DNA from 2 places in the Lysinibacillus sp. FSL R5-0849 genome. Region 1 is predicted to be linked to the other one. Evidence: predicted binding sites of a transcription regulator. Region 1 holds the regulator's gene; the other holds the start of a gene.

What was found. Region 1 encodes CtsR, which represses protease genes until heat stress. Its sites were predicted from a motif close to ATGGTCAATAAAGGTCAAACA; they were not measured.
Region 2: a site for CtsR is predicted at 11,037-11,057, ahead of clpP (ATP-dependent Clp endopeptidase proteolytic subunit ClpP). Genes of this name have one in related genera too.

What each region holds. Positions count from the first base shown of each region.
Region 1 covers NZ_CP152004.1:4,536,654-4,549,507, forward strand. The annotation lists gene MKY80_RS22580 (protein arginine kinase) at 1-883, opposite strand, end outside; gene MKY80_RS22585 (UvrB/UvrC motif-containing protein) at 880-1,422, opposite strand; gene MKY80_RS22590 (CtsR family transcriptional regulator) at 1,436-1,906, opposite strand; gene MKY80_RS22595 (DUF4870 domain-containing protein) at 2,170-2,475, opposite strand; gene MKY80_RS22600 (class I SAM-dependent methyltransferase) at 2,601-3,284, shown strand; gene corA (magnesium/cobalt transporter CorA) at 3,320-4,282, shown strand; gene MKY80_RS22610 (hypothetical protein) at 4,338-4,547, opposite strand; gene MKY80_RS22615 (globin-coupled sensor protein) at 4,829-6,139, shown strand; gene MKY80_RS22620 (acyl-CoA thioesterase) at 6,186-6,665, opposite strand; gene MKY80_RS22625 (aldehyde dehydrogenase family protein) at 6,734-8,161, opposite strand; gene MKY80_RS22630 (DUF4003 family protein) at 8,202-9,170, opposite strand; gene MKY80_RS22635 (DUF779 domain-containing protein) at 9,504-9,863, opposite strand; gene adh (aldehyde dehydrogenase) at 9,885-11,405, opposite strand; gene rluF (23S rRNA pseudouridine(2604) synthase RluF) at 11,644-12,345, shown strand; gene MKY80_RS22650 (hypothetical protein) at 12,368-12,854, shown strand, end outside.
Region 2 covers NZ_CP152004.1:3,828,924-3,841,777, reverse strand. The annotation lists gene hisD (histidinol dehydrogenase) at 1-833, shown strand, start outside; gene hisB (imidazoleglycerol-phosphate dehydratase HisB) at 838-1,437, shown strand; gene hisH (imidazole glycerol phosphate synthase subunit HisH) at 1,434-2,066, shown strand; gene hisF (imidazole glycerol phosphate synthase subunit HisF) at 2,060-2,821, shown strand; gene hisIE (bifunctional phosphoribosyl-AMP cyclohydrolase/phosphoribosyl-ATP diphosphatase HisIE) at 2,818-3,435, shown strand; gene MKY80_RS18965 (tetratricopeptide repeat protein) at 3,526-5,049, shown strand; gene trxB (thioredoxin-disulfide reductase) at 5,281-6,225, shown strand; gene MKY80_RS18955 (8-oxo-dGTP diphosphatase) at 6,554-7,021, shown strand; gene rapZ (RNase adapter RapZ) at 7,031-7,924, shown strand; gene MKY80_RS18945 (YvcK family protein) at 7,929-8,897, shown strand; gene whiA (DNA-binding protein WhiA) at 8,986-9,933, shown strand; gene MKY80_RS18935 (HPr family phosphocarrier protein) at 10,047-10,304, shown strand; gene clpP (ATP-dependent Clp endopeptidase proteolytic subunit ClpP) at 10,356-10,949, opposite strand; tRNA gene MKY80_RS18925 (tRNA-Arg) at 11,267-11,341, shown strand; gene MKY80_RS18920 (basic amino acid ABC transporter substrate-binding protein) at 11,841-12,635, shown strand; gene MKY80_RS18915 (amino acid ABC transporter permease) at 12,716-12,854, shown strand, end outside.

The DNA.
Region 1 (12,854 bases):
CATTCGAAAGACAGGTAGCCGCTTCCTCACTCGTTAAAATTCTTGCATACGTAAGGGTACCTAAAGCTCGATAAACTCGATCTTCTAAAGCCAGCTCGGCCTTTTCCATCAATCTACCTCTCGCGTGCCGTTCTTTTTGGATAATTTTTTCAGCAACACTTTGTATATCTGCTAAAATATCTTCTTCTGTCTTTCCAAGTGTAATTTGGTTGGACACTTGATAAACATTACCTAAATTTTCGCTTCCTTCACCATATATACCTCTTACGGTCATACCTAGGCGTGTCATCGCATTTATAATTTGATTCATCTGTCCCGTTAACGTAAGAGCAGGTAAATGCATCATCACAGATGCTCGTAGCCCAGTACCAATATTCGTAGGACAGCTTGTTAAATAGCCAAACGTATCTCGAAAAGCATAAGGTAATACCTTCTCTAGAATACGGTCAATTCTATTCGCTTGTTCATAGGCATTTTGAAGCTGGAAACTCGCTGTCATACATTGAATGCGTAAATGATCCTCTTCATTCACCATAATACTCACGGATTCATCTTGTGACAGAAGCACGGAGCCCACCTGCTCTTTTTTGGCAAGCTGCGGACTAATCAAATGCTTTTCTACAAGAATTTGACGTTGTAAAGGTGTTAGATCATTGATAGCAAAATATGCATAATCATTTTGAAGGGTTGGACTATCGCTTACTGCATGTGTAACTGCCTGTTCCACCTGTAAAGCCTCGTTCTCTGAAAACGATAGTGGAAAACGATAGCCATCTAAATTTCGAGCAAGGCGAATTCGTGTACTAATGACAATATCAGAATAATCGTCTTCGATACCCATCCAAGTAGGTGTCGCACGCTCTAAAAATGATTCAATTATCAAGACACATCACCACCTTCAAATTGTAGCTGCTTCTCAAGCTCTTTGACTTCATCTCGAAGCTTTGCTGCCTCTTCGAATTGCTCTTCATCTACAGCGAACTTCATACGTTTACGGATATCCTCTATTTGCTTTTTAATGACATACACATTGCTATGGGCACCAGGCATTTTCCCAATATGTTGGGGGCCCGCCTGTATGCGGTTAAAGAGCTTAGGTAAATGCTCACTAAAAGTGTCATAACAGCTTGGGCAACCAAACTTACCTTCTTTTAAAAATTGCTTATACGTAAATTCACATTGTGGGCATGTTTGCTGTTGTGGCTGTGTTTGTTGTTTTTCTCCTACCTTTTGCCATGTAGGTGAGCCAAACCAGTTTGATAATAACTGTTGTATGGAAACTGGCTCTTGTTTAAACTCTGCATGAAATGGATGGAACTGTGAGGCGCAGACGTCACAATAATGGTGCTCCACCTTTTGCCCATTTTGAACTTGTGTTACAGTAACTGTCGCATTACGTTGTTTACAATGTTCACATATCATTTCCATCACCTCACTATTTCTGTTGCTCATATTTTATAGTTGTCAGCATCGCCCGTAATATTTTTGCACGAATTATATCTCTTAGAGGGAGATGTAAATCGATTGTTGAGCGATCAATTGCTGCTAACATTAATTTCGCTTCTCGCTTTGAAATTACCTGCTCATCGATAAGTCGATATACTAAATCTTCTGCCATTGTTTGCGATGCTCCACCTTCAATATGCTGGAGAACATCGTCGATTAAATCAATCTGTGAATTCGCGCGGACACGTAAAATTCGAATGTATCCACCACCACCTCGCTTGCTCTCCACAAGGTAACCTCGCTCGGCGGTAAATCTTGTATTAATGACATAATTTATTTGTGATGGTACACATTGAAATTTGTCTGCAATTTCACTACGTTTTATTTCAATATGCCCTTCTCCACCTAATTCAAGTACTTGCTTTAAGTAACCTTCTATGATGTCTGATATATTACGCATTTTAGGAATACACCTCGCTTGCTTCACTGACTTTGACTATCTTTGACTTTCTTTGAGTATATTATACAAAACGCTTGAAAATAATTGCAATGATTTCGCCTAGAGAAAAATGAAAAGGCTAAAAAACTATATTCAAGCGTAGAAAATAGCACTAATTAGTCGTTATCGAGCATATCTTTTTGCTTCCTACACCTAATGTACCCTTTTTATCCATAGAAAAAACGCAAGAATATGCAACTAGCATATACTTGCGTCTATAAAAATTATACCCAACGACCTACAATTGGATAACGCCAAGGCTCATCAGTTAATGCTTTGACGATACCGATAATTGGTACTACAAATAGCATAATACCGAAAACAATTAAAAATGGAATGCCAATAATGAAAATGCTTAAGAATCCAGAAACAGCAAGTAAAATTGCCATGACAAGTTGGAAAAGAATAGCTTGAATAGAAATTGCCTTCACTTCCTCATCCGAACTAACTAAAAAGAAGATAATGGGAACTAACCATGGCGCAAAAAACGAACTTGCGTGTATGATTACTTTAGACCATTTACTCTCCATATATATCAACCCTTTCTTTATACGTTATCTATCGTTTTATGTACTACTATTTACGGAACTATACCCGTAATAGTTTCAATTTAAAGTGAGTTTTTTTAAAAATTTTTGAAAGGTCGTGATGAGAAATGGAATTCAACCACACATTAGCAAATGAATATGAAAAGGGGATTCGCCGTACTCTACCAAGCTATGATGCAATGCTTCGTTTAATACAAACTTTTTATCGTTCCACATTACATGAGCATGCGGATATATTGGTTGTTGGTGCAGGTAGTGGCAATGAAATTTTACAGCTAGCAGATGGAAGACCAAGTTGGTCATTTACAGGTATTGATCCGTCAGAATCCATGCTTGATATAGCAAAGGAGCGTCTCCAATCTTTACCGAATGATCTGTCATTCTATCAAGGAACCTTGCTGGATACCCATCTACCTGCTATAAAATTTGATGCAGCTAGTTGTGTACTCGTCCTTCATTTTATTCAAAGCTATGAAGATAAGCTATCGACCTTAAAAGAAATTTGGAACCATTTACAACCTGGCGCACCGTTTGTCCTAGTTTCGAAATACGGTCAACCCGGTACTATTGAAACGGAACTGCAATTCGATTTATGGCGTTCCTATTGGCTCCAACATACAAAGCTTTCCGTAGCTGATGTTGCAGAAATGGAAAAATCCATCCGGGCCCTGTCATTTATGCCCGAGGAAGCGATTTTAACATTATTACAAGAAGCAGGTTTTATAAAACCTTCTCGATTTTTTGCCACTACTTTGTTTGGTGGATGGGTATGCTTTAAAGAAGAACATTAAATATATTTTGTAGTAAAAACTTTGAGGTGAAAGCTGTGATAAGCACCATTGGCATTACAAAAAAACAACAATTACTAAAAGATTTCCCTTTGGAATCCATACATCAACAAGAATTCGAATGGTACTGGGTCGATTTTAATTGCCCTACTGCAGAGGAAGAATCTTTGCTAGATTCATTTTTTCATTTTCACCCACTAGCTATTGAAGATTGCTTAATGCGATTACAACGACCCAAACTCGATTTTTATGACGATTTCCATTTTTTCGTCATTCATCGATTAAACGAGCTGACCTTAGCTGCAGAAGAGGTTAATATTTTTGCCTCAAATAAGTATATTGTGACATTCCATAAGAACCCAGTTCCCGAAATTGAAAAGGTACAAAAGATGTTAGAAAGCCAGCCAAAAAACTGGGAACGTGGCACAGTCTACTTAACGTATCAAACCATTGATAAAATCGTTGATAGTTATTTTCCACTTGTTTATAAAATTGAAGATCATTTAAATGCACTTGAAGGCGAGCTTACATACCAAAGCAATGTAAATGCCATGAAGATTGTCTTCGAGTTTCGTAGTGATTTGCTCGATTTGCGGCGTGCCATTTTACCAATGCGTGACCTTTTATATCGAGTACTTAATTCTTACCGCTTTTCATTAAACAAATCTGAAAGAGCTTATTTTGGAGATATATACGACCATCTTCTTAAACTGACAGAAATGGTTGAATCAAATCGAGAGCTGACAGCAGATATGCGAGATAGCTATATGGCTATGAGCTCAAGCCGCATGAACGGCATAATGATGACTCTAACAATCGTCTCAACGATCTTCATTCCACTAACCTTTATTGCTGGTGTTTATGGGATGAACTTTGATAATATGCCCGAGCTGCATGGACGATACAGCTATTTTATTGTCCTCGGTATTATGATTATTGTTGTAATCGCTATGCTTACTATCTTTAAACATAAAGGCTGGTTTAAATTATTTAAGCCTTAATTCCCACAAAAAGCTGCTCGTTTAACAATCAAACGAGCAGCTTCATTTATTACTATTAGTAAGGACCTCGGTCGTCAATTTTATTGTCACCCTGCTGTGGGAATAAAAAGTATGCTAAAACCCCTGACCCTAGAGCGGCGCAAATTGTAATTAATAGCTGTTCAATATGTGGTACTTCCGCATAGTAGTTTCGTAGCATGTAAACGGAACCTATTGCAACAATGACCATGACTGGAATAACGAATTTAAAGCGTTTTTTCTCCATATAGTACCTCCTCCTATAATCTTTCACGTTCAATTTTTCTCACCTTAAACAGTTCGTATTTTACAGGTTTCCCAATTTAAATTCAAATTTACTTCGCCTCACTAATCGGACTGCCAATAAAGTAAAAAAATAAAGAAATAACCAAATTTTTAACCAAATATTCAGCAAATAATAGTAAAATAGATTTAATACCAATTATTTATCAAATTTACAGACCTAACAAATTCAGAAGTGCATTTTACTCACAATTATTATGGATATTAAGAATGGAGCAAACAATAATGAGTTGGTTTTCAAAAAACAGCAGTTCCAGCTACTCAATTACATTAACACCTGAAAATTTTAAGGGCCATGTACAATTAGATGTTTTAAGTCATCCAAACCTTCAAAAGCAATTACAGCTTTTAAATTTAACAATTGAGGATTTAGCCATTATTAAGCAACTACAACCGTTAGCTAAGGATCTAATTCCTGCAATGGTGGAGCAATTTTATGCAGCCATTAGCTTGAGCCAAGATTTAGTAGACATTATTAATAGAACCTCGCATATAGATCGTTTAAAAGTTACGTTACATAAGCATTTAAGCGATATTTTTGAAAGTCATATTAATGACGCCTATATCGCTGAAAGAAAAGCCATTGCTGAAACCCATGTTCGAATTGGCTTACAATCCAAATGGTATATAGCATCCTTCCAATCCCTTACTTCTACGTTCACAAATTTTGTGAATGAAGTGGATATCTCAAAGCATGATGCCATTCGTGCAATTAACGCGTTTTGCAAAATCATTAATTTTGAGCAACAGCTTGTGATCGAGGCATACGAAAAAGAGGAAGATCGTATTCGAACAGCCGCTGATCAAACGAAAAACGCCCTTGTTACGACAATTCAAAGTACAGCTGAGGAGCTTAACGCCATTAGTGAAGAGACAGCTGCATCGTTGTTAGTCATTTCCTCGCAAACGGATGATATTGCAGAGGCAACCAAGCAGGGATTAAGCTTCGTTGCAGATACACAGGAGAAATCAAGACGTGGGCAACATCAGCTGAAAGAGCAAAATGATTTAATCCAAGTTATTTTACAAAGTGTCAACAGCCTTGAGATAACTATGAATCAGTTACGTACCTCCTCTCAAAAAATTTCTGAGATTGTAGGACTTGTCACGGGCATTGCTGATCAAACAAATTTATTAGCTTTAAATGCGTCTATTGAGGCAGCTCGAGCAGGGGAACATGGAAAAGGCTTCGCGGTAGTAGCAGAGGAAGTACGGAAGCTTGCTGAAGAAACGAAAAATGCCGTGCAAAATGTGTCACATCTCATTAAAGAAACTGAAAGTAATATTACAACAATGGCAAATTCAGTTATTAATGTTGATCAAAAAATTCAACATAGCGTCAATACGCAAGAAAACCTATCTAAATCATTTAATGATATAGCTGATGCCGTATCCGGCATTCAACAACAGTATGTTCATACATCTAGAGATATTTCAGCCATTTCTAATTTAATTACTGAGCTATCACAAGGGGCTACACTTGTTTCCTCTTCTTCTGATTCACTTATTAATGTAGTTAATGAATTGAATATGTAATATAACAAAGGGAGCTTCACCTAAAGCGGTGGAGCTCCCTTTAACCTTAATGTGGCAATGCACGCTTTTGTTTACGATGCTCTCGTCTTGCAGGCCCTGTTTCAAATAAACGTTTTTCCTCATCTGTTTCAGGATAAATGGCAGGTACAGGTACCGGTTTTCCTTCTTCATTTACTGCAACCATTGTTACAAAGGATTCTGTCGTTAATTTTTCCTCACCAGTCTCTATATTGCGAGAAATAACGCGAACATAAACCTCCATTGAAGAACGTCCTGTAGAGGAAACTATACTTTCAATTTCAAGAATATCTCCTACATGGGCAGCCGATAAAAAATCAACTGAGTCTATTGAAGCTGTGACTACAAGTCCCTTCGCATGTTTCATCGCTGTAATAGCAGCAATTTCATCAATATAAGCTAACACTCTTCCACCGAAAATGGAATTGTGATTGTTTGTGTCTGGAGGTAATACGAGACGTGATTGAACCGTACGTGATTGGCTCATGGGTACAGCATTGTTTGTCATATTTCTTGTAACTTCCCTTCATGTATGTTCTTTCGTCATCGTATCGTAGAAAAAGAGCTTATGCAAATTTAGAACGATTTTTTCATCGTAATAAATTTCATGTCTGTCATTTCCTCAATGGCCCATTTAATTCCCTCTCGCCCATAGCCACTCATCTTCACACCACCATATGGCATATTGTCTACACGGAATGTCGGAACATCATTTATAATGACAGCACCTGCCTGTAATTCATCGGCTGCATATAAGGCATCTGGTAATACATTCGTGTAAATACCTGCATTTAAGCCAAGGTCCGACTCATTGACAAGTCGAATTGCGTCATCTAATGTTTCATATGAAACAATTGAGACGATTGGCGCGAAAGTTTCCTGACAAACAATTTTCATATCAGCCGTCACATTCGTCATAACAGTCGGCGTTAACGTCCGTTCTGTAAATACTCCTCCAGTTGCAATAACTGCTCCTTGTGCCTGTGCTTCTTCAATCCACTCTTTAATTCGTCCAACCTCATTCGGGTTGATCATAGCACTTACATCTGTGTTTTTATCTAAAGGATCTCCTACTACAAGCTTTTTAGTTTCCGCAACAAATGCCTCCGTAAATTCATCAATAATAGAAGAATGTACATAAATGCGTTGTAACGAAATACATACTTGTCCAGCAAAGTTAAAGGCACCGCTCACACACCGACTTATAATTTTAGTAAAAGGCGTCGATGGTTCGACAATGACAGCTGCATTAGAACCAAGCTCTAAAGTTACTTTACGTAAACCAACTTTTTCTTTAATGCCTAATCCAACTTTACCACTGCCTGTAAACGTCACCTTTTTGACGTGAGGATGTGTAACCAAAGTATCGCTAAGCTCACCACCACTTCCTGTCACAATTTGCAACGCTCCATCTGGCAAACCTGCTTCACGGAAAATCTCTGCCATAACGAGAGAACTTAATGGTGTTTGAGTTGCTGGCTTTAAAACAACTGTATTACCTACTGCAAATGCCGGCCCTAATTTATGGGCCACTAAATTAAACGGAAAATTAAACGGTGTAATAGCAGAAATTACCCCCAATGGCTCTCTCTTTGTCCAGCCTATACGATCTCCTGCTCCAGGTGCCGCATCCATCGGTACAGTTTCGCCTTTTGGTTGTTTGGCACCCTCTGCTGCAAATTGATAAGTGGCAATGGTACGATCAATTTCCGCTAACCCTGCCGTCAAAGGCTTTCCTGCCTCTAACGCTAAAATCTCTGCAAATTCTTCTTTTCGTTGTCGCATTAAATCGACAACTTTATATAAAATTTCGGCACGCTCGTAGGCTGTCGTCTTTTTAAACGAAAGGAATGCTTGCTGTGCACCATCGATTGCTCTCTCCACATCTTGTATAGATGCCTTTGCCACTTGAGCAATCACCTCACCACTATATGGTGATTTTAGCTCATAGCTTTCCTTTGCATCTTGCCATTGACCGTTAATCCACAGTTTTGTTTCCTTCATCCTTCAAATGCACCTCCAATAATTGTTCTCCCTCATTCTATCACGAAGAGCTCGAACTCGATGCAATAGCGGCTGCACTAACTGCCGCTATCATTGCAGCATGCTGAGCTTGAATTAATAATTCAATAGATGACATAATCGTCATAGACAGTGATTTTTGTACTTTCGCCATATCATAAATGGCGATTTGTACAGCCATAAAGAGAACAAATTCACGATGCCATTTTAATAATTTTAAATCCTTTAATTCATGATATAAATGTATAACTTCTTGCAATTGGTGATGAGTAAGATCTAGTAAGGCTAAAAATCCAAGTAAGGGATAATGCATGGCCTTTACTTTGACATCTTGATTTTTAAGCACATCTCGAATGGTCACGACATTGGGCACTAGTTGACGATCAAATTGTGGAGATAAGAAGGTTAATACTTGTGACAACCATTGCAGCTCATTTCCTGCATTAAAATTATATGTTCGTAATTCTTTATAATAGCGATTCATCGTTTCTGCACGTATTTCCACATCATCAGATGGACTACTTAGTAACACAGCGTATGGAATATCTTCATAGGATGTTAAAAATGGATGATGTTTACGAATGGCATCAAATAAAGCTCTAGCTGCATATGCATGCGCGTTTTTATCCTTTTCGTCCTCTGTCAAAAACTGAGCAGCAATATAACTAAAGTTACCGCTTCTAAATTTCGCTTCCTTTAATGCATTCACATTCGTTAATAAATTCATTACTGCTTTTTCAGCATCCGCATGCTCCATTAAATTAGCAGCTATGCTATAGCCTACCGTAGTTCTTAAGGGAGACATCCACGAGGATTGCTTCTTCATTTCCTGTAAAATATGTTTGTATTGGACCGCATCAAATGTTTTCCCTGACGCAACAAACGTACTAGCTATAGCTAAAACAATTTTACGATCCACTGTCCATCCCGCAGCCTTCGAAACATCTTCTACGGTATTTGTAAATTGATTTTCTATCATCACGTAATCCATATTTAGCACGCTCCTTTTCCCATTTTACGTTACATAATGCGAGAAAGATTCATCCCATTTGTAACAATTAACATAAAAAGTAAACTTAATTTAATATATGTTACCCCATTTTTTTGATTTAATAGGAAATATTAAACAAATACGAAAGGAGGAACTACTGTTGATCGCAAAAACCACTCGGAAGTTAATATTTACCGTGACCTTAAAAGAACGTTTACAGCTATTTTTATTTTTACGAAATTCGTCTAACAATATAGCTTTACATACCCTTTTTTCTAAAAATTAATGCAAAAAGACAGCGGCAAAGTTTTTTGCCGCTGTACAAATGACTCGTTATATTAATCCTAGCTCCTGTAACTCCTCTGATGTGAAGGCTCTCGATCTTGTTAAAAAACGTTTTCCTTCAACGCCCTCTAATGAAAACATCCCACCTCTACCTTCCACTACATCCAGTATGATTTGAGTATGTTTCCAATAATCATATTGATTTTTATGCATATAAAATGGAGCTCCACCTATTTCGCCCAAACATATATCCTGATCACCTAATAGCAAGTCTCCGTCTGGATAACACATAGGGGAAGAACCATCACAGCATCCGCCTGATTGATGAAACATAACAGGCCCATGCTTCTCTTTTAATAGCTCGATGAGTGCCAGCGCTTCTGCCGTGGCTAATACACGTTCAATCACGCTCATGCACCTCCCTATGGATTAGAAGAAACCAAGTTTATTTTCGCTATAGCTAACTAATAAATTTTTCGTTTGTTGGTAATGAGATAGCATCATTTTATGATTTTCACGACCAACGCCTGACATTTTGTAGCCACCGAATGCAGCATGTGCAGGATAAGCATGGTAGCAGTTTGTCCAAACACGACCTGCCTCTATTTCACGACCGAAGCGATAGGCTGTATTAATATCTCTTGTCCAAACACCTGAACCTAAGCCATACAGTGTATCATTCGCAATTTCTAATGCCTCTTCTTTCGTTTTAAACGTAGTAACAGCTACAACAGGACCAAAAATTTCCTCCTGGAAAATACGCATTTTATTATGTCCTTTAAAGACAGTTGGTTTAACGTAGTAGCCATTTTCAAAGCCTTCCCCTACATTATTTTTCTCCCCACCGATTAGACATTCTGCACCTTCTTGCTTACCGATATCTAAATAAGAAAGGATTTTTTCCAGTTGCTCGCTTGAAGCCTGCGCTCCCATCATTGTGTTTGGATCAAGCGGATTACCAACTTTAATAGCTTCTACTCGTTGTAGTACACGTTCCATAAATTTATCATAAATAGATTCTTGAATAATTGCACGTGAAGGGCATGTACATACTTCCCCTTGGTTCAGAGCAAATAATACGAAACCTTCGACTGCTTTATCTAAAAATTCGTCGTCCTTATCCATAATATCCTCAAAGAAGATATTAGGTGATTTACCACCAAGCTCTAATGTAACTGGGATCAGGTTTTGAGACGCGTATTGCATAATCAAACGACCAGTTGTCGTCTCACCAGTGAAAGCAATCTTACCGATACGTGGATTAGATGCAAGCGGTTTCCCAGCCTCTAAACCAAAACCATTCACAATATTAATGACACCTGATGGTAATAAATCTTCTATTAGTTCCACAAGCACCATAATGGATGCTGGTGTTTGTTCTGCAGGTTTTAATACGACACAGTTTCCAGCAGCTAGTGCTGGCGCAAGCTTCCATACAGCCATTAATAACGGGAAGTTCCAAGGTATAATTTGACCCACTACCCCTATTGGCTCATGGAAATGATAAGCAACTGTATCGTTATCGATTTGGCTTACAGAGCCTTCTTGAGCACGTAAAGCTCCAGCAAAATAACGGAAATGATCAATGGCAAGAGGGATATCTGCATTTAAAGTTTCACGTACCGCCTTACCGTTATCCCATGTTTCGGCAACGGCTAGCTTTTCTAAATTTTGCTCGATACGGTCCGCAATTTTAAGTAAAATGTTTGCACGTTCTGTCGGTGATGTTTTTCCCCACGCATCTTTAGCAGCATGTGCTGCATCAAGTGCCAGTTCAATATCCTCAGCTGTGGAACGTGCTACTTGTGTAAAAACTTGTCCAGTAACAGGAGTGACATTATCAAAGTATTGACCCTTCACTGGAGGTGTCCATTCGCCACCAATATAATTATCATATTTCTGTTTGAATTGAACGACCGATCCTTCAGTGTTTGGAAATGCATAAACCATTTTACTTCTCCCCTTTACACAATTTAATGAGACTATCTACAAAAAACATTATTTTATAGCGAAATAACCATATTTTCATAGAAATCCTCTCATCTAATATATTGTCAGAAACAAATAATAATTTCAACTTTTTAAAAATTTTTCAAACAATTTATTTTTACTAGAAAAGTATATAGAATTCACGGTTTGTATAACGTTAAGGTATACTTAAAAATAATATTAGATTTAGGAGAACAATATGCGTATTAATAAATATTTAAGTGAAACAGGCATTATATCACGTCGTGGCGCTGATAAGTGGATAGCCGAAGGAAAAGTTACAATTAACGGCGAACCTGCGACAGTTGGAAGTCAGGTTGAGAATGGCGACATTGTTTGCGTTGATGGAAAAGAGGTAAAGAAAGAACAAAAGCTTGTCTATATAGCTTTAAACAAGCCGGTCGGCATAACAAGCACAACGGAACGCCATATAAAAGGCAATGTCGTTGATTTTGTAAATCATCCTTTACGAATTTTTCATATTGGGCGTCTCGATAAGGAATCGGAGGGGCTATTGTTATTAACTAATGATGGCGATATCGTCAATAAAATTCTTCGCGCTGAAAACCATCATGAAAAAGAATATATTGTTCAAGTAGATAAACCTATAACAGAGCAATTTATTAACAAGATGGGCGCAGGTGTAGATATTCTAGATACAACGACCTTACCTTGTTATGTTGAAAAGATCTCAGACAAAGTTTTTAAAATCATTTTGGAGCAAGGCTTAAATCGTCAAATACGCCGGATGTGTTCAGCTCTTGGCTACTCGGTAAAGCGTCTACAGCGTATTCGTATTATGAATATTAAGCTTGGAAATTTAAAAGTAGGCCAATGGCGGGACCTAACTGATAAAGAGCAGGCAGAGCTATTCAAACTACTGAATTACACACCAAAATAAGTATAAGAGGAGGGCGAGGACGATGATTTCCATTCAAAGCACAGAACAGTTAACAGGTGTACAAATTTGCGGAGATTTTTGGGATTTAGATGAGCTAATCAACGCTATTTACAAAGTAACTGGTGATGCCAATAAATACTATGATTATCAAGGTCCTCGACTCCGTATTTTAAGCGTTTGCTATAAACTGAGACATGCTATGCTTGGGGAACACCAACTAGAGTTTGTGAGTAACGGTGTTAACAAGAACACCCTCACACAACATGAACTTATTTTCCCCAATAAAAACATCTATTTCGCTACAGATATTCTTTGGCCTGAAATTATCTTTAGCGCTATCGCTTTAAACGATTTCATCGATCTACACCTGACAATAAACAATGCATCTATTTGGAATCATGAGATAGCGACGATTCGTAAATTTCAAGCTGCTATTGCAGATTGTTTAGAACAGGAAGTGAAAGAAGAGGATTATGGAGTCTTTTTAACAATGCTACAGGCAAAAAGCC
Region 2 (12,854 bases), 710 kb from region 1:
TCGTGATTGCTTCACCAGCAGGCCGCGATGGAAGACTACCAGCAGGTGTCCTAGTGGCGGCTCAGCTTTTAGGGATTGATGAAATCTATAAAATAGGTGGGGCACAAGCGATTGCTGCTCTTGCATATGGCACAGAGACCATCGCCCCAGTCGATAAAATTACAGGCCCAGGAAATATTTTTGTAGCCCTTGCTAAACGGGAGGTATTTGGAGAGGTTGCAATTGATATGATTGCGGGACCAAGCGAAATTGCAGTACTAGCTGATGACACTGCGTTTCCAGACGAAATTGCTGCAGATCTATTATCACAAGCAGAACATGACCCTTTAGCTTGTGCTATTCTCGTCACGACCTCAGAGCAATTGGCCAAAAAGGTAGCTGAAGAAGTTGAAAAGCAATTGGAGATTTTACCGCGTCAAGAAGTGGCCCGTGCTTCAATCGAAAATTTTGGGGTCATTTATGTAGCTGAAACAGTATCAGATGCAGTGGAAGCGATTAATTCATTAGCACCGGAGCATTTAGAGATTATGACAAATAATGCTGAGGCGATCGCTGAACAAATAAGGCATGCAGGTGGTATTTTTATTGGTCGTTATAGTTCAGAGCCTGTTGGTGATTATTTTGCGGGGACCAATCATGTGTTACCAACCAATAGTACAGCACGTTTTGCTAGTGGCTTAAACGTAGATGATTTTGTGAAAAAATCAAGTATAGTTTATTACAGTGAAAAAACTTGGCAAGACAATGCACCAAAAATTGCCCGTCTCGCACGTATGGAAGGTTTAGAGGGGCATGCACGTGCGGTGGAATCTCGCGGATGGAAGAAGGAATAATACAATGACGGAAAAGAAACGATTTGCACAAGTAGAGCGAACAACTAATGAAACGCAAATTTCAATAGCTATCAATTTAGATGGTGAAGGGAAGGCAAACATTAAAACAGGCGTAGGTTTTATGGACCATATGCTGGATTTATTTATCAAGCATGGTCTTTTTGACGGGACCATCCATGCGAATGGGGATACCTATATCGATGATCACCATACTACGGAGGATCTTGGCATTGTGTTAGGGCAAGCAATTCGAGAAGCACTTGGCGATAAGAAGGGCATTAAACGCTATGGAACGGCATTTGTGCCAATGGATGATGCACTTGCGCAGGTGGTGGTTGATTGCTCGAATCGTCCACACTTAGAATACCGTGTGCCCGCTTTAAAAGAAAAGGTGGGAACTTTTGATACAGAATTAGTGCATGAGTTTTTGTGGAAATTTGCCTTGGAAGCACGAATGAATGTACATGTGATTGTACCCTATGGACATAATACGCACCATATCATTGAGGCGATTTTTAAAGCATTAGCTAGAGCGATTGATGCTGCCGTAGAAATTGATCCACGTGTTAAAGGAGTACCATCGACTAAGGGGCTGTTAACGTGAAAATAGGTGTGATTGATTATGGTATGGGGAATTTATTTAGCGTGGTACAAGCATTAAATCGACTGGGCTGTGAGGTGGTTGTGACAGCTGATGAACAGAAGCTAGATGCTACAGATGCATTACTATTACCAGGAGTTGGGGCATTCCCGGATGCTAGAAAGCGTTTAGCAGAGACTAAATTAGATCGTTATCTAATAAAAGCCCAAAGCCAAAATCGCCCTCTTTTAGGCATTTGTTTAGGGATGCAATTATTATTTGAACAAAGTGATGAGGTCACATCAACAAATGGCTTAGGTTTCTTTAAAGGACAAATTAAGCGATTTAGTGGAACAAATGAGGGGCGGGCATATCGAGTGCCACATATGGGCTGGAACCAATTGGTGATGGCGAATCGTCCTGCTTGGTTAGAAAATAGTGCCCCTGCAAAGCATGTCTATTTCGTTCATTCGTTTTATGCCACTCATATTGAGGAGTCTGAGCTTGTTGCTTATGCAGACTATTGTGGCGTACGAGTTCCCGGTATTGTAACGAAAGGTTCCGTGACAGGTATGCAATTTCACCCTGAAAAATCAGGTGAGCTGGGCGTATATTTATTGGAGCAATGGCTGAAAGGTGTGAAAGCATGCTAACGAAACGAATTATTCCCTGTCTAGATGTCAAGGAGGGCCGTGTTGTAAAAGGGATACAATTTGTATCCATTCGTGATGCTGGTGACCCAGTGGAACTAGCAAAATTCTATGATGAACAAGGGGCAGATGAGCTCGTATTTTTAGATATATCTGCTTCACATGAAGGTCGCGAAACAATGATAGATGTAGTTCGACAAAGTGCAGCCACATTAGCGATTCCTTTTACAGTTGGTGGAGGTATTCGGACGTTGGATGATATGAAGCGTATTTTACGCGCTGGTGCGGATAAAGTTTCTGTTAATACTTCCGCTTTAGAGCGTCCTGCCCTTATTCAAGAAGGCTCCGATTTCTTTGGTGCCCAATGCATCGTTGTGGCCATCGATGCTCGCTATAGTGAAGAGGACGGTACATGGATGGTTTATACCCATGGTGGGCGCAACAAAACTACTTGGTCAGCTATTGACTGGGCAAAGGAAGCGGTGCGCTTAGGAGCAGGTGAGATTTTATTAACTAGTATGAATCAAGATGGAGAAAAATCTGGCTTTGATTTGGGATTAACAAAAGCGGTACGAGAGGCTGTGACAGTCCCTGTTATTGCAAGTGGTGGGGCAGGAAATGCCGAACATTTTTACGAAGTATTAGCAGAAGAAGTTGATGTAGATGCAGCACTTGCAGCTTCCATCTTCCATTATAAAGAAACAAGCGTAGCCCAAGTGAAAGAATACTTACGGGAAAAAGGAGTGGCAGTACGATGATAGAACGTATTCGATTTGATGAGAAAGGTCTTGTACCGGCAGTTGTACAGGATGCCAATACGAAAGAAGTACTAACAGTGGCTTATATGAATAAAGAGTCATTAGTTAAAACGATAGAATCAGGTGAAACTTGGTTTTATTCTCGTTCACGTCAAGAGCTTTGGCATAAGGGCGCGACAAGTGGTCATACACAAAAGGTTGTCACCATTAAAACAGACTGCGATCAAGATGCATTAGTTGTGGAGGTTTTACCAGATGGTCCAGCCTGTCATAATGGTACAACTTCTTGCTTTACAGAGGTGGTACAGCAAAATGCTGAAGTCGGCTCTGTAGAAATGATTGCAAAACTTGTAAGTGTTATTGAAAAGCGAGAACAGGAAATGCCTGTAGGAGCTTATACTACATATCTATTTGACAAGGGTATCGATAAAATCTGTAAAAAGGTTGGGGAGGAAGCGACAGAGGTTGTTATTGGGGCCAAAAATCGGGATGCAGAAGAAGTAAAGTGGGAGGCTGCTGATTTAATTTATCACCTACTAGTATTACTGCAAGAACAAAAGGTAAGTATATATGATGTTCTTCATGTGTTGAAAAAACGTCACGAGGAGAAATAACAGCATATTATTAATTGTATGGTATAATAGGGTTTACTGTGTAAAGGAACGTTTAATACGTTCCTTATTTCTTGTTTCGGAGGAAATATATTGGAAAAGAAACGTCAAAATAAGAACCAATCAAATATAGTGTCGTTCATTCCAACAGGCGACTATTATTATAAAAAATCAATTCAAGCTATGAACAGTGGACAAATGAATAAAGCCTATAAATATTTGCAGCGTGCAGTTGATCTTAGCCCAGATGATCCTATGATAATCTTGCAGCTTGCTATTGTAGAGTTAGAAGGTCAACGTTTTGAAGAAGCGTATGATCTGCTTCGTCGTTCCTATCAAATTGACCCCGATAATCCGGAAATTATTTTTTACATGGCGGAAGTGTCGGGTTGTGTAGGCATCATGCAGGATGCAAAACGCTTTGCTGAAGAGTATTTGCAGCTAGAGCCTGAAGGTGCATATGCAGATGAAGCAGCAGAAATTTTAGAATTTGTCGCATTCGAGCAGGATGAATTTGAGGAGCTTGAAGGATCTGGTGAGGATTTATATCGTCAGGAACAGGCTCGCCGACATATGGAGAAGGGCGACTTTCCTGAAGCTATTACTATTTTAGAAGATTTAATTGAAGATCGACCAGCCTTTTGGTCGGCCTATAATAATCTTGCACTTGCTTATTTTTATGTTGGAGAAGAGGAACAGGCGAAGGCTCTCTTACATACAGTACTACGTGAAAATAAGGGAAACTTACATGCACTTTGTAACTTAACGGTGATTGCGTATTACGAAAAGAATGAAGAAGATTTGCAAGAGCTATTAAATATCCTTGTTAAAATTCAGCCATATACATGGGAGCATCGTTATAAACTAGGTGCTACATTAGCTTTAATAGGGCAATATGAATTAGCCTATAAATGGTTGCGCAGTATGCAAAAAAGAGGCTATGTAGGCGACGCAGGTTTTTATTTCTGGTTATCCCATGCTGCTTATTTTTCAGGGCATGAGGAAGTTTCTAAAAGTGCTTGGGGTCAACTGCTAGAGGTAGACCCAGATAAAGAGGGCTTTGAACCTTGGCGCCAACAAGACAACGAATTTGCACTGGATGCGTTGGAACATGATCGAAATTTTATTGTTGAAAAATTAGAAAGTAGCTATTCAAGTGAGCGTATCTTTGGCTTATTTTTATTGAAGGATACGGCTCATAAGCAAGAAATAATCGCCCATCCTAAATGGGTCAATATCGAGCAATTCGGTGCGTTTGAGAAATTGTTTTTAGCCTATGCACTTGGTCATGAATTTGATAAGAAAAACAAAGTAGAGGCCAGCTTTTTACGTGCTGTAAATGTGCCGGAAATTTTATTAGAGCAGTATGGCAAATTATCATCATTGATTGTACCTATGTTTCAAATGTGGTTTGTCCTGTGTGAACAAGCTTTAATTCAAAATTATCGTTTTACAAATCCTGTAGCGATTGCAGGAGCAAATGATTATTTATTTAGATCTTCTCAAATGCTTAAGGTGACAAAAAAAGAAATAGCTCAACAATATGGAGTATCTGTTGCCACTTTATCGAAGTATATTGAAGAAATTTTAGCTTTTTTACCAGACAGTCATAATTAGTGTGTGAGCAACATAGTTGAATAACTTTATACTTTCACATACGATGAACATACTAACGTTATCAAGAATTTGCCCTGGCAACATTGCGTTTGAGTGTTACTCCTTGCTAGTTGCCAATGGTTTATCTTCATCCCCTCTATTGTAAGTTGGGATCATATGTAGGTGACGTTACACTTTCACTACTATTTGTTGAATGAAGATAAAAAGTATTCTGTTTAGGGGGAAGTATTTATGTCGGAAGAAAAAATTTATGATGTGGTCATTATTGGTGCAGGTCCTGCGGGGATGACTGCTGCTGTTTATACATCACGTGCTAATTTGGCAACGCTTATGATTGAACGAGGAATCCCTGGTGGACAAATGGCCAACACTGAAGAAGTAGAAAACTATCCTGGTTTCGATACAATTTTAGGGCCTGAGCTTTCTACAAAAATGTTTGACCATGCTAAAAAATTCGGTGCTGAATATGCCTATGGCGATGTAACAGAAATCATCGACGGGGAAGAATTTAAAACAATTAAATCAGGTACAAAAGAATATAAAACACGTGCTATTATTATTACAACTGGTGCAGAGTATAAAAAAATGGGTGTGCCTGGTGAAAAAGAACTTGGCGGCCGTGGTGTCAGCTACTGTGCAGTTTGTGATGGCGCGTTCTTTAAACAAAAAAATCTTGTAGTTGTTGGCGGAGGAGATTCAGCTGTAGAAGAGGGCGTATATTTAACACGCTTTGCTGATAAAGTAACAATTGTCCACCGTCGTGATAAATTACGTGCACAAAAAATCCTCCAAGATCGTGCATTTGCAAATGACAAAATTGATTTCATTTGGAATGCTACAGTAAAAGAAATTAATGAAGCTAATGGTAAAGTGGGTAGTGTTACACTACAATCAACTGTGGATGGAACTGAATCAGAGTTTACAACAGATGGTGTGTTTGTGTATATCGGTATGCTACCTTTAACAAAGCCATTTGAATCTTTAGGTATTTTAAATGATGCTGGTTATATTTTGACAAATGATAATATGGAAACAACAATTCCAGGAATCTTTGCAGCTGGAGATGTACGTGAAAAATCACTACGTCAAATTGTTACAGCAACTGGTGATGGCAGTATTGCAGCTCAAGCTGTACAGCATTATGTAGAAGAGCTATTAGAGAAAATTAATGCATAACTTGGCTATTTTAAGGAAAAAAATACAATTTTAATGTGGTTTTAATATTGTTGTAACTTGAATGACATATAAAAGGTGTATGATTAAAAGTGTAATTAGCAATCCCCCTTTTATTTTGTTTAGTAGGTTGTTTCCGCCTCAATTAGGTGGGAACAACCTACTTTTTTATTTGTATAGATCATGAAAAGAGCATGAGCTTTTTTTCAATAAATTCTTCGATAAAACTAAATTGTTAAATGTCTACGTATGAGAGTTGTAAATGAGGACAAATCTTGCTGTGTCTTGCTATAATGGAGAGTAGAATGCAAAAGTGATTAGAGGTGTGCCTATGCAAAGAATTGCAAATTTAATTGCCGTAAAAGACGGTAAAGTATTATTACTTCAGAAACCAAGACGAGGTTGGTACGTTGCTCCGGGTGGAAAAATGGAAAGCGGTGAGTCCATCTTTGAGGCTGCTATTCGTGAATTTCAGGAAGAGACAAATGTTATACCTTTACATGTACACCTAAAGGGTGTTTATACGATGGTCATTAAAGAAAATGATGAAGTTGTAGATGAATGGATGCTTTATACATTTGTTGCTAAGGATGTAGACGGTATACCGTTTGTAGAAACTAGAGAAGGTAAACTTGCATGGCACCCAGTAGAGGATTTAGCACATTTGCCAATGGCTGAAGGAGATCGCACTAATTTACAATTTGCTATTTCGCAATCAGGTATTCAGTATGGCACGTTTGACTATACAACGAATTTTGAATTACTTCATCAGAAAATACAAATATCAAAAGAACAATAAAGGAGTTGCATGACAGTGGTGGTTGAAGGCCAACAAAGTACACATGAATTGGTTATTATTACAGGAATGTCTGGAGCTGGGAAGACAGTAGCTATTCAAAGCTTTGAAGATTTAGGGTATTACTGTATTGATAATTTACCACCTGCGTTACTTACAACTTTTTTAACTCTGCTAAGAGATTCTGGAAAGAATAGTACACGTATTGCGGCAGTGATGGATATGCGTGGAGGTAACTTTTTTGATGCGCTTATTGGGGCGTTAGACCATATACTAAAAGAAGGCGACATTGTAGCTCGTATTTTATTTTTAGATGCAGATGATGCCACATTAGTAAGACGCTATAAAGAAACAAGAAGAGCCCATCCATTGGCAGTAAGTGGCTTACCTTTAGATGGTATAAAGCAAGAGCGAGCGCTTTTATCGGAAGTAAAAGGCCGTGCTAATTTTGTTTATAACACATCTAACATGAAACCAAAGCAATTACGTGAAAAGATCGTTAAAGAATTTGCCAGTGAAGCAGATACTATTTTTACCGTAAACATTATGTCTTTTGGCTTCAAGCATGGTATGCCAATTGATGCAGACTTAGTGTTCGATGTTCGTTTTCTTAAAAATCCGTATTATGTAGAAGAGCTACGCCCAAAGACGGGACTTCAAACAGAAGTTTCCTCCTATGTTTTAGCCTTGGAAGATACGCAAATACTTATACAAAAACTAACGGATTTGTTCGACTTTATGATTCCTCTTTATCGACAAGAAGGTAAATCACAACTCGTTATCGCTTTTGGTTGTACAGGTGGTCAGCATCGTTCAGTAACTTTAGCAGAGTTTTTTGGGGCTTATTTAGCCAACAAAGAGAATACGGTTATTACGCATCGTGATATTAATCGTAGAAAGGAATGAGTGAATGGGGAAAAAGCAAACAAAGCTTGTGGTAATTGGTGGTGGAACAGGACTATCTACATTACTTCGTGGGCTCAAGCACCATCCATTTGATATTACTGCTATTGTGACGGTAGCAGACGATGGCGGCTCTTCAGGGCGTTTACGAGATGATTATGATATTCCACCACCAGGTGATGTTCGTAATGTCATTGCGGCATTATCAGATATTGAACCGCTAGTGGAGCAAATGTTTCAATACCGTTTTTCAGCGTCAGAGGATTTACGTGGCCATTCCTTAGGGAACTTAATGCTAACAGCACTTACTGATATTACTGGTGATTTTAACCATGCTATAAGTGAGATGGGGAAGGTATTAAAAGTACATGGCCGTGTAATACCAGCAGCCAATAAAAAAATTAACTTACATGCTGTGTTAGAGGATGGTTCAATCATTGAAGGTGAATCAAAAGTCCCGACAGCGACAAAACGCATTGATCGCGTTTTTTTAGTACCCGAAAACGTGCAACCGTTACCAGAAGCTATTCGGGCAATTCAGCGTGCAGACTATATATTAATTGGCCCAGGAAGCTTATACACAAGTATTATTCCAAATCTCCTTGTCAAAGAGATTGGGGAAGCTGTTGTGAAAGCAAAAGGAAGAAAAATATATGTTTGTAATTTAATGACACAAAAAGGTGAAACCATTTCTTATACAGCAGGTGATCATGTATCGGCCATACATAAGCATGTTGGCGCATCCTTTATTGATTCGATTTTAGTTAATGATGAAGAATTGCCGAATCCAGTAAAAGAATTGTATAAAGAAGAAAGAGCAGAGCCAGTGACATTTGATGTGGCAAAGCTTGAAAGTATGGGATTAGAGGTTATAAGACGCGATATTGCTACAATTCGATCAGATGGTACGGTTCGACATAATGCTACGAATGTTGCAGAGTGGCTGGTAGATTATGCCGGTATTTATGATCGGTAAGAGAACCGATAATAGAAACATAAAGTGTTTATTGTATATGGTAAGATGAACATATACATAGAAATTATGATTGAAAGGGGGGCGTGATATGTCTTTTGCTTCTGAAACGAAAAAGGAATTAACCCAAATAGAAGCGGACAATCATTGTATGAAAGCAGAAGTTTCTGCCCTAATTCGTATGAATGGTTCATTATCCTTTGCGAATAAACAACTAAGCTTGGACGTGCAAACTGAAAACGCTGCAATTGCAAGAAGACTATATACGATTATGAAAAAATTGTATCCGTACAATGTGGAATTACTAGTTCGTAAGAAAATGCGATTGAAAAAAAATAACGTATATATTTGCCGTGTAAGAGAAGGAGCGCGCGAGCTGTTAATTGATTTAGAAATCATCTCAGACGACTTTCAATTTAATCATACGATCTCAAGAAAGCTCATTAAAAAAAATGGTCAAAAAAGAGCCTATTTAAGAGGTGCATTTTTGGCAGGAGGCTCTGTCAATAACCCAGAAACGTCCGCCTACCATTTAGAAATTTATTCTTTATATAAAGAACATGGTGAAGCATTGATGGATTTAATGAATGAATTTGAACTCAATGCCAAAACAATTGAACGCAAAAAAGGCTTTGTTACTTATTTAAAGGAAGCGGAAAAAATTTCTGATTTCCTTAATATTGTAGGCGCCCATCAGGCAATGATGAAATTTGAGGATGTTCGGATATTGCGAGACATGCGCAATAGTGTCAATCGTATTGTGAACTGTGAAACAGCCAATCTAAACAAAACAATTGGAGCAGCATTACGGCAGGTAGAGAATATTCGATTTATTGAAAATTCTATTGGACTTGACCAACTACCAGAAAAGCTTCGTGAAATTGCACGATTACGAGTAGAGTATCAAGATGTTACGTTAAAAGAACTTGGTGAAATGGTATCCAGTGGTACCGTCAGCAAATCAGGTGTCAACCATCGTTTAAGAAAAATAGACGAAATAGCAGATGCATTAAGACGCGGTGAAAAAATAGGTGGTTAAGTTTTCATACTTTTCAGGTATGAATGTCATGCGTAATCGCTTATTGTTCTTTTGCTAGTAAGTAAGGTAAGATAAAACTAATAGATGAACGGTAGTGAAGGGGAGTTTTGAGAATGATCGAGAGAAGAGTCCAGGTTAAATTAAAATTAGGACTACAAGCTAGACAAGCGGCACTATTTGTGCAGGAGGCCAATCGTTTCAGTGCGGATATCTTTCTAGAAAAAGATGAAAAAAAAGTGAATGCCAAATCGATAATGGGTGTCATGAGCTTAGCGGTTGCGAAAGGTACCGAAGTAACGTTAAGTAGTGAAGGCAATGATGCCGAGCAAGCGGTTACAGCATTAGCTGCAATTATTGAAAATGAAGATTAACAAACAAATAAAAATGCCTCTCAGAGTAATTTTCTGGGAGGCTTTTTAGTATTATTTATTATCCGTACTACGGTGCATAATGTGATCGATTAAACCATATTCTTTTGCACGTTCAGCTGTCATGAAGTTATCACGATCTGTGTCTCTTGCAATGACTTCAAGTGGTTGACCAGTGCGTTCAGATAAAATGCCGTTTAATTTTTCACGTAAGAATAAAATACGTTTAGCAGCAATTTCAATTTCTGTCGCTTGACCTTGTGCGCCACCTAGTGGTTGGTGAATCATTACTTCCGCATTTGGTAATGCAAAACGTTTACCAGGTTCACCCGCAGCAAGTAAGAAAGCTCCCATTGATGCAGCCATACCAATACAAATCGTTTGAACTTTTGGCTTAATAATTTGCATTGTGTCATAAATAGCCATACCAGCCGTAATTGATCCACCTGGCGAATTAATGTAAAGAGAAATGTCTTTGTCTGGATCTTCTGCTTGTAGGAAAAGTAGCTGTGCGACAATGGAGTTCGCCACATTGTCATCGATAGCACTTCCTAAAAGGATAATGCGGTCTTTAAGTAGACGTGAATAAATGTCATATGCACGCTCACCACGGCTTGTTTGTTCAATAACTGTAGGAATTAAATTCATGTTAAATCCTCCTTCAAAAAACTAAATTCGATTACCTTTGCTGAAATCTACATTGTTTATTTCAGCTGTAACCTTATCATACACATTATAGTCAGGGAAGGTCAAATATTAACCCTGCTAAAGTGAAATTAATTAAAATAAAAAAAATAAATTCTTTTTGCATTCTATGGTTGAATTATATGTGATACGTTTGTATAATAGGTAAGGTTATAAGTTTGAAAGTACAGGACACTATTTTGCAGGTATGCTTCAAAAGAGGATTATCTACATCATGCTTTTCGTAAGCCTAGGGTGAGTACTTTTTTTTTGTGTTTTTTGCCCTCGTGGTGTAATGGATAACACGTAAGATTCCGGTTCTTGCACTGGGGGTTCGATTCCCTCCGAGGGCGCCATTTTACTGAATATTGATATACTGTAATAGCTCAATCTCCTAATAAGTAGTTTAGCAGCCTGCTTAGTGGGGATAGAGAGGAAAAGTAATGGGAATACTGTCCTAGTTGGCATTATTCCCCTATTTATGCCTTTCAAACCTTCAAGAAAGCAACAACTCCAAATTATTTTTTAGTGAACATACTGTCCGTGAAGGCTAGTAATAGCCGAAAAAAGAATCCTTTCTGAGGGGATTCTTTTTTTTTTGTTTAAATTTATCGAAATTTGACATCGCTTCTATTGTATATATATTAGTTTTAGGTTCGATATCTTGTTATTAATGCTTATTTTTTCTATATAAATGGTTTTGCCATTAATTAATATGAAAAAATATTTAGTTTTATGCGAAAAGTTGTTGTGCAAATACTATAATATTAATATAATTGACCTAATAGTCTAACATTTCCGAATTGCGAAAAATAATACGCAGGATGGAAAATTATCGAAATAGGGGGAAATGCAATGAAAAAAACAGCTTGGATGTTACTTATGATGATAGCAGCGCTAACTTTAGCACTTGCAGGATGTGGCACAAAGGACAATGCCTCTTCTGGTAGCACACCTTCAGAAGGTGCGGATGGCAAGAAAGTATATAAAGTAGGTACAGAAGCAACTTTTGCACCGTTTGAATCTGTTGACGATAAAGGGAAAATTGTGGGGATTGATGTCGATATTTTAAAAGCAATTGCTGATGAAATGAATTTCGAAGTAGAGTGGAATAATATTGGTTGGGAACCCGTTTTCCAAACAATTAAAAACGGTGAAACACATATTGGTGCTTCAGGGATTACAATTACAGATGAGCGCAAAGAATCATTCGATTTTACTGAGCCATACTATGAATCTCAATTATTAATTGTTGTGAAAGAAGATTCAAAGATTAAATCATTAGATGAATTAAAAGACAAAAAGGTGTCCGTACAAATTAATGCTACTGGCCATATGGCAGCTAAAAAGCTACAAGGTGAAGCAAGTACAAATATTATGGCTTTTGAAAGTCAGCCAATCGCAATTCAAGAAATGCTAAATGGTAATGTTGATGCAGCTATTGGAGACAATGCGGTAGTATACGAATATATTAAAGCGCATCCAGATCAAAAAATTAAAGTCATTCAAGATGACGCATTCGAAAAAGAATATTATGGCTTTATGGTTCAAAAGGGGAATAAAGAGCTTTTAGATAAATTAAATGAAGGTCTGAAAAAGATTAAAGAAAACGGTAAATTAAAAGAAATTACAGGTACTGATTTCGAATAATATGGTAATGCCACTCGCCAAGCAGTATGCTAGCGACTCATTTAATTGATGTAACTTTAAAGGGGAAATGGGGTTTTCGGATGGACATCTTTGACCTACGCTGGGACATTGTCTGGAACTACCGAGATATGTTTATACGAGGTATTGGCGTAACACTTATTTTGACACTTAGTGGTTATTTTGGCGGTATTCTTTTAGGACTGTTTTTAGGACTAGGGA